One region of the Cyanobium sp. L1E-Cus genome, then DNA from elsewhere that is predicted to be linked to it. Evidence: predicted binding sites of a transcription regulator. Region 1 holds the regulator's gene; each other region holds the start of a gene.

Region 1 (2,262 bases):
TTTGCCCTGTTCGGCCCGCGCCACCTGCAGGCGGCTGCTGGCTAGTTGGCTGTTGCTGCGGCTCAGTTGGCTGCGGCTGGTTTGCAGCCGTTGCTCCAGTCGATCGAGTTCAAACAGGCCCGTGCGCAGCCGCTCGCTTACCAGCAGCATCAGGCCGAGGGAGATGGCACTGATCAGGCTGCCGGTGAGCACCGTGATCAACACCGCGGTGCGGCGGGGCCGCATCCCCAACAGGCTCAAGCGCGCCTTGCCCACCAGGCTGCCGAGTCGGTCGCCCAGGGTGGAGAGCACTCCCCCCAGGGCGAGCAGAGCGAGGATCAGCAGCCAGCCCGTCACATACGTCCCCGGAGGGCCCCAGTATCCCTGGCGTTCAGCTGAAGCGCTTGGCTAGGGCGATTGGATCAAACACAGTGATCTTTTTGCGGTCGATCTGAACCAGCCCGTCGTTGCGCAGGTCGCCCAGCAGGCGAGTGATTGTGACGCGGGTGGAGCCAATCGCTTCGGCAATCGCCTGGTGGGAGAGGCGCAGATCAATCGTGATCCCTTCCGAGCTGGGCACGCCGAAATCGCGGCACAGCACCAGCAGGAAGCTCACCAGCCGCGAGCTCATGTCGCGGTGGGTGAGGGTTTCGATCATCGTTTCGGTCTGCAGTATTCGCGAAGACAGGCCCTGCAGCAGCAGCAAGCCCACGCTGGCGTCCTGCTCGATCGCCCGGCGCACGGAGGTGGCTGGTGCGGTCACCATCTCGACCCTGGTGAAGGCCACAGCGTGATAAAAACGATCGGAGCGCTGGCCGGTAAGCAGCGAGAGCACACCAAACAGGCTGTTCTCACGCAACAGGGCCACGGTGATCTCCTCGCCGGATTCATATACCCGCGACAGCCGGACCGCTCCGCGCCGCAGCAGATAGACCCGCTCGGCTGGATCGCCGGGAAAAAAAATCGTCTTGCCCCGTTCGATCGTCTCGACACTGCTGCCGGCCAGGCCCCGGATCACTTCCAACAGGGTGGGGTTGCCCTGGCCGGCGCTGCCCATGCCTGCCACCACGCCAGGAGCACCCGTCGATGGGGTGTTGGCGGTACGGCTAAATCCGTGGGTAGCGCCAACCATCAAGGTCTTGGCAAGTGCCGGGACCCTAAGGATCACCCGGGGGGCGGCTTGTAGCAATACACACGGTTTGAGACGACACCGCCGGCGCCCCTGCGCACCAGTACGTATGTTTCCGCTAGGGATGGTGTCGTTTGCTTGTGGAGCGGCCCGATCCCGCTACATTCAGCTCCGCGAGGCCATGGGCTGCTCGTGGTGCCCCAGGTCTGTTTTTCGATTTTCAAGGTTCTTATTCAGGTTGTTCATGACCGCGAGCTTGCCCGTCTCAGGCCTCACCTCCTCCTCTGGAGCTGGTTTTCCGGCGGTCCAGCACCAACCTCAGCGCTCTGGCCATCGCCCTTTGGCTGTGGCGGCTGCCGCGTCCGCCCCTTCTGCTGCGCCGGCATTGCGGCTGGTGGCCCAGTCGGAGGGCTTACTGCAAATCCATACGGCGCCTTTCCGCGGCAGTTACGGTGCCGTGCTCAGCCAGGCCCTACGTAGTGCCGGCTTGGGCAGCCGGGTGCTAGTTACTCAGTTCCTTAAGGGCGGCGTAGATCAGGGCCTCGGCAGCAGCGTCTGGCTCTGTGGGCGACTGCAATGGCTGCGGCCCGGTGTGCCCGGCTGTCTGTCAGAGCCAGCTGCCCACCAGGGGCTCGAGCTGTTGGAGGCGGTGCGCCAGGTGTGGGCCTTCAGCCGCGAGCAGCTGCTCAGTGGTGCGGTGGATCTGATGGTGCTCGATGAGCTGGGCTTGGCTGTGGAGCTGGGCTACATCGAGCAGGCTGAAGTGTTGGCAACCTTGGAGCGCCGCCCAGCCCATCTAGATGTCATTTTGACAGGGCCAGCCATGACTCCTGAGTTGATGGCCATGGCTGATCAGGTCACCCAGTTGCGCCGAGGCCTCTGATGCTGAAGAACGATCGCTGGATCAACGAGCAGGCTGGGGCAGGAATGTTGCAGCCATTTCAGTCGACCCTGGTGCGCCACCTCGATCCCGCTACGGCGGGCTCCCCGGTGCTCAGCTACGGCTGTTCTTCCTATGGCTACGACTTGCGGTTGTCGGCCAAGGAATTTTTGATCTTTCGGCATGTGCCTGGCACCGTGATGAACCCCAAGCGGTTCAACCCGGCGAACCTGGAGCCGGCGCCGCTGCACAGCGACGAAGACGGTGAGTACTT
Region 2 (2,262 bases), on a different contig from region 1:
TTCAATCCAGCGCGATCCCGCCGGACGACCTGAGCAATTCACCTCCCAGTTGCGCATCTTGGAGGGCGATGGCAGCGGCGGCAGCCTGCTGAAGCAGGCTGAGATCAGCGTCAACCATCCGCTGCGCTTCCAGGGAGTCACCCTTTATCAAGCCGACTGGGCCCTGGCCACTATCAGCCTGCAACTGGGCAAAAGCCCCCTACTGGAGCTACCGCTGCAGAGCTTTCCTCAACTAGGCGAACAGATTTGGGGAATCGTGCTGCCCACCCGTCCCGATGGCAGCGAGCCGGTGCTGCTCAGCCTGGGCAGCGAACAAGGGCCTGTGGAGATCTATGGCGCCGACGGAATCTCCTTAGCCCGCCTAGCCCCAGGCGGCGCAGCTGTGGAAGTGAAAGGGCTACCGATACGGGTTGAAAGCGTGCTCCCCGCCAGTGGCATCCTGCTGAAGCGTGATCCGGGGGTTCCACTGGTTTATGCAGGATTTGCGATCGCCCTAGCCGGCGGTGGTCTCAGCTTGCTTGCTACGCGTCAGCTTTGGGCCATAGCTGAGCAGCCGGCCGGCCAAGCGGGTCAGCTGCACGTTGCGGGCCTCTGCAACCGCAATCTCACCGGCTTCGCTGCCGAGCTGCCCCAGATACTCGCCCAGCTCTAACAAGCCAGCCGCGTGCCGTGGCTGACGCGCACCACGGTGTGAACGTTGCCGCGGGGGTGAAAATCAGCCTCCAGCTGCATCCACTGGGGATCGGTGGCAGCAACCAGATCATCCAAGATGCGATTGGTCACCTCTTCATGGGAAATGGAGCGGTCGCGGTAGCTATTCACGTAGAGCTTGATCGCCTTCAGCTCCACCACCCGGGGGCCGGGCTGGTAGATCAGGCGCAACACCGCAAAATCGGGGTAGCCGGAAAATGGGCACTTACAGGTGAACTCCGGTAGCTCGATCGAAATCTCGTAGGCGCGGCCAGGCCTGGGATTGTCAAAACAGATCAGCTCCGCTTCAGCGATGGCGCGCTCGCCATACATGGGCGTCTGGGTGAGGGAGGACGCGCTGGCAGAAGCGGGGCTGGAAGACATCGGAGCAAGGAAAGGGAAAGGGCCAGTGCCACTAGGTGATCTTAAGGAAAGTGGCCGCAGCCAACGGCTGCCCGAGCCGGTAGCAATCGCTACGACGACCCCCGCAAAGCTCGGGCGTAATGGCTTTACTCCCTACCATCGGCAGGGATTTCCTGAGAGACTTCCTACCAAGCCCGAGCTGTTCCTATGAAAAAAATTGAGGCCATCATTCGTCCCTTCAAGCTCGAGGACGTCAAGGTCGCCCTGGTCAATGCGGGGATCGTGGGCATGACCGTGAGCGAAGTGCGGGGTTTTGGCCGTCAAAAGGGCCAGGTGGAGCGCTATCGCGGCTCTGAATTCACCGTCGAATTCCTCCAGAAGCTGAAACTTGAGATAGTTGTCGATGACGACAAGGTCGACACCGTGGTTAGCGCCGTTCAAGACGCGGCCCGCACCGGCGAAATCGGCGACGGCAAGATCTTCGTGAGCACGATTGATTCTGTGATTCGAATCCGCACCGGTGATCGGGACAGCGGCGCCATCTGAGCGCCAGCACCCCTTTTGATTTTTATTCCCTGGGAGTCAGCGTGCTGGCTACCAGGTTTTTTATTTGCTCTGGGCTGATTGGCGCAGAGCGGATTGGCGTAGAGCGGAATTTCGGGTCGCTTTGCGCTGGTTCAACAAGCTGTTCAACAGGCTCAAAAACATCCACTGCAACATCCCCAGCAACATCCCCGGCAACATCACCCATTCCGACCTGCCCATCGCAATCGGAGCGCCGCAGCCAGAGCAGGTATTCGTGGTTGCCGGCAGGTCCAGTGATTGGTGATGCCACCAGGCCGCAAGCCACCAAGCCCAGGCCAGAGGCCGCGGTGATCACCCCTTCGATGGCATCGCAATGGGCAACCGGATCACGCACCACCCCGCCCTTGCCCACCCGGCCCTTGCCCACCTCAAACTGGGGTTTAACCAGCAACAGCAGATCCACGGGTGCTTGCGGTTGCAGCAGCGCCAGGAGGGCAGGCAGCACCAAGGCCAAGGCAATAAACGACACATCTGCCACCGCTAGATCGGGCCAGGGGTCTTCGGGGCCGTAAAGAGCATCCGGGGTGAGGTGACGCAGGTTGGTGCGCTCCTTGAGCACTACCCGCGGATCACTGCGCAGGCTCCAGGCCGTCTGGCCGTAGCCCACATCAATTCCATAAATGC
Region 3 (2,262 bases), on a different contig from region 1:
TCATCTGCTTGAAGAAGGCGACGTTGCTGTCACCGTTCAGGGTGTTGACAATCACGCCACCCTTGGGCAGAGCCTGCTTGATCTTGGCAATGATCGGAGCCACCTCGGTGTTGCCAAGCGGCAGGTAGTCCTCTCCCACCAGATTGCCGCCCTCAACCTTGAGCTGCTCCTTCATGATCGTGTTCGCGGTGCGCGGATACACGTAATCGGAGCCCACTAGGAAGAAGTCCTTGCCCTTGTTCTTGAGCAGCCAGGAGACAGCCGGCTCAGCCTGCTGATTGGGTGTAGCACCGCTGTAGAAGATGTTCTTGGAACACTCCTGACCTTCGTACTGGATCGGATAGAAGAGGAAGTGATCCTTGGCCTCAAACACAGGCAGCATCGCCTTGCGGCTAGCTGAGGTCCAGCCACCAAACACCACAGCCACTTGATCCTGATCGATCAGTTTTTTGGCTTTCTCGGCGAAGGTGGGCCAATCAGAGGCGCCATCCTCTTCGACGGGAACAATCTTCAGCTTCTTGCCATCGATGGTGATCCCGCCCTTGGCGTTGATCTCCTCGATCGCCATCAACTCGGCTTCAGCCACCGTGTTTTCGGAGATGGCCATGGTGCCGGAGCGGGAATGCAGAATCCCCACCTTCACTTCATCGTCGAAATCGCCAGAGGCTTTTTCGCCGCCGCCGCCGCAGGCCACCAGCGAAAGGCTGGCTGCCATCGCCGTAGCACCAGCGACGTAACGCATGGTGGTTTTGCGCATCAGGGAAGACTTCATAAAAACTCCTACGGGAAACCGCTGAATGTCCCGCTGCTGTTTAGCGGTCAGTGGAAGGTATCCAGTTGTCACACATTGGCCCTGTAGTGGTTGCTACGGTTCTCGCAAAAGAAAGCTAATTAGGGCAGCTGGGCCCACAAAAACTTTTCCACCGCCTCTAGTCCTTCGCCGCTGCGGATGTTGGTGAAGCACCAAGGGCGCCCAGGGCGCATGCGTTCGGTGTCGGCTGCCATCACCTCGAGGCTGGCTCCCACCATGGGAGCCAGGTCGGTCTTGTTGATCACCAGCAGATCGGAGCGGGTGATCCCCGGGCCGCCCTTGCGAGGGATTTTGTCGCCGGCGGCCACATCGATTACATAAATGCAGAGGTCCACGAGCTCGGGGCTGAAGCTGGCGGCCAGGTTGTCGCCGCCGCTCTCCACCAGCACCAAATCCAGATCGGGGAAGGCCGCCTCCAGCTCGGCCACCGCCGCCCGGTTAATCGAACAATCCTCGCGGATGGCGGTGTGTGGGCAGCCACCGGTTTCGACGCCGCGGATGCGCTCGGGCTCTAGGGCCCCAGCTCGGGTGAGGAACTGGGCATCCTCCTGGGTGTAGATGTCGTTGGTGACAACCGCCAGCTGCAGGCGATCGCGCAGCCGCCGGCAGAGGGCCTCCACCAGGGCGGTTTTGCCCGAGCCCACCGGCCCGGCTACGCCCACCCGCAGCTTGCTCATCCGATCCGCTCAGCTGCGAAACAGCCTGGAGTACAGCTCGGCGTGGCGCAACTGGGCCAGACCCGCACCCACACCACCGCTCCAGAGCTGGTCGGGATCGGCAGCCGCCAGTTCGAGGGCCCGCTCAGCAATCAAAGGCGCCAGACCCAGCTGCAGGCGCTGGGCCTCGGTGGGTCCTAGAGGCACCAGCCGCAACGCCGCACTGAGCTGGTTTGCCACCCAGCCATACAAGTAGGCCTCCACCAGCTCGGTGGCGGCAACCTCCAGAGCGCGGCCCGCCAGGGCAAAGGCTGCCGGCCAAGCCAGGTTCAAGGCAGGCGGATTGAAGCCCAGATCGGCCAGCAGTCCCAGCAGCGAAGCGCCCATCTGCCGCTGCTGGGCGCGCACCTCGGCCGCCTCCCGCAGGGCCAGCAACCAGCTATCGCGCTCGCGCAATTCGGCTGCTTCAGCCAGCAGCAAACCGGGCAAACTGGCCGCCTCCAGCACCAAGGTGCCGCGCTGCAGCTCAGCCTCCAGCCAGGCCCTCACCCCAGCCCCGTCCAGCAAAAGCCCGCGCTGCACCAGCACCTCCAAGCCCTCCGAATAACTGAAGGACCCCACCGGCAGCGCTGGGCTGATCAGTTGAAACAAGCGCAAGCGGCTAGTGGTCATGGCTGTGGCTATGGGCGGAGCCGTAGGCACCGGACTCGGGCTGAAAGGGAGCCTGCAGCAGATCCACCTGCAGACCGCGATGCTCCAATAGGTGGGCCAGCACGGAATCGGCGATCAGGCGCA

The links. The regulator NtcA, encoded in region 1, controls nitrogen genes in cyanobacteria. The targets are predictions, from matches to a motif close to GTANCNNNNGNTAC.
Region 2: queF (preQ(1) synthase) is a predicted target of NtcA. The motif match lies at 1,154-1,167, and genes of this name have one in related genera.
Region 3: urtA (urea ABC transporter substrate-binding protein) is a predicted target of NtcA. The motif match lies at 856-869, and genes of this name have one in related genera.

What each region holds. Positions count from the first base shown of each region.
Region 1 covers NZ_JAGQBS010000006.1:20,244-22,505, reverse strand. The annotation lists gene KBZ22_RS07115 (DUF3084 domain-containing protein) at 1-336, opposite strand, end outside; gene ntcA (global nitrogen regulator NtcA) at 371-1,111, opposite strand; gene KBZ22_RS07105 (cob(I)yrinic acid a,c-diamide adenosyltransferase) at 1,353-1,991, shown strand; gene dcd (dCTP deaminase) at 1,991-2,262, shown strand, end outside.
Region 2 covers NZ_JAGQBS010000007.1:105,450-107,711, forward strand. The annotation lists gene KBZ22_RS08465 (cytochrome c biogenesis protein ResB) at 1-652, shown strand, start outside; gene queF (preQ(1) synthase) at 649-1,074, opposite strand; gene KBZ22_RS08475 (P-II family nitrogen regulator) at 1,261-1,599, shown strand; gene KBZ22_RS08480 (TlyA family RNA methyltransferase) at 1,622-2,262, opposite strand, start outside.
Region 3 covers NZ_JAGQBS010000003.1:150,436-152,697, forward strand. The annotation lists gene urtA (urea ABC transporter substrate-binding protein) at 1-772, opposite strand, end outside; gene ureG (urease accessory protein UreG) at 892-1,488, opposite strand; gene KBZ22_RS03595 (urease accessory protein UreF) at 1,498-2,139, opposite strand; gene ureE (urease accessory protein UreE) at 2,129-2,262, opposite strand, start outside.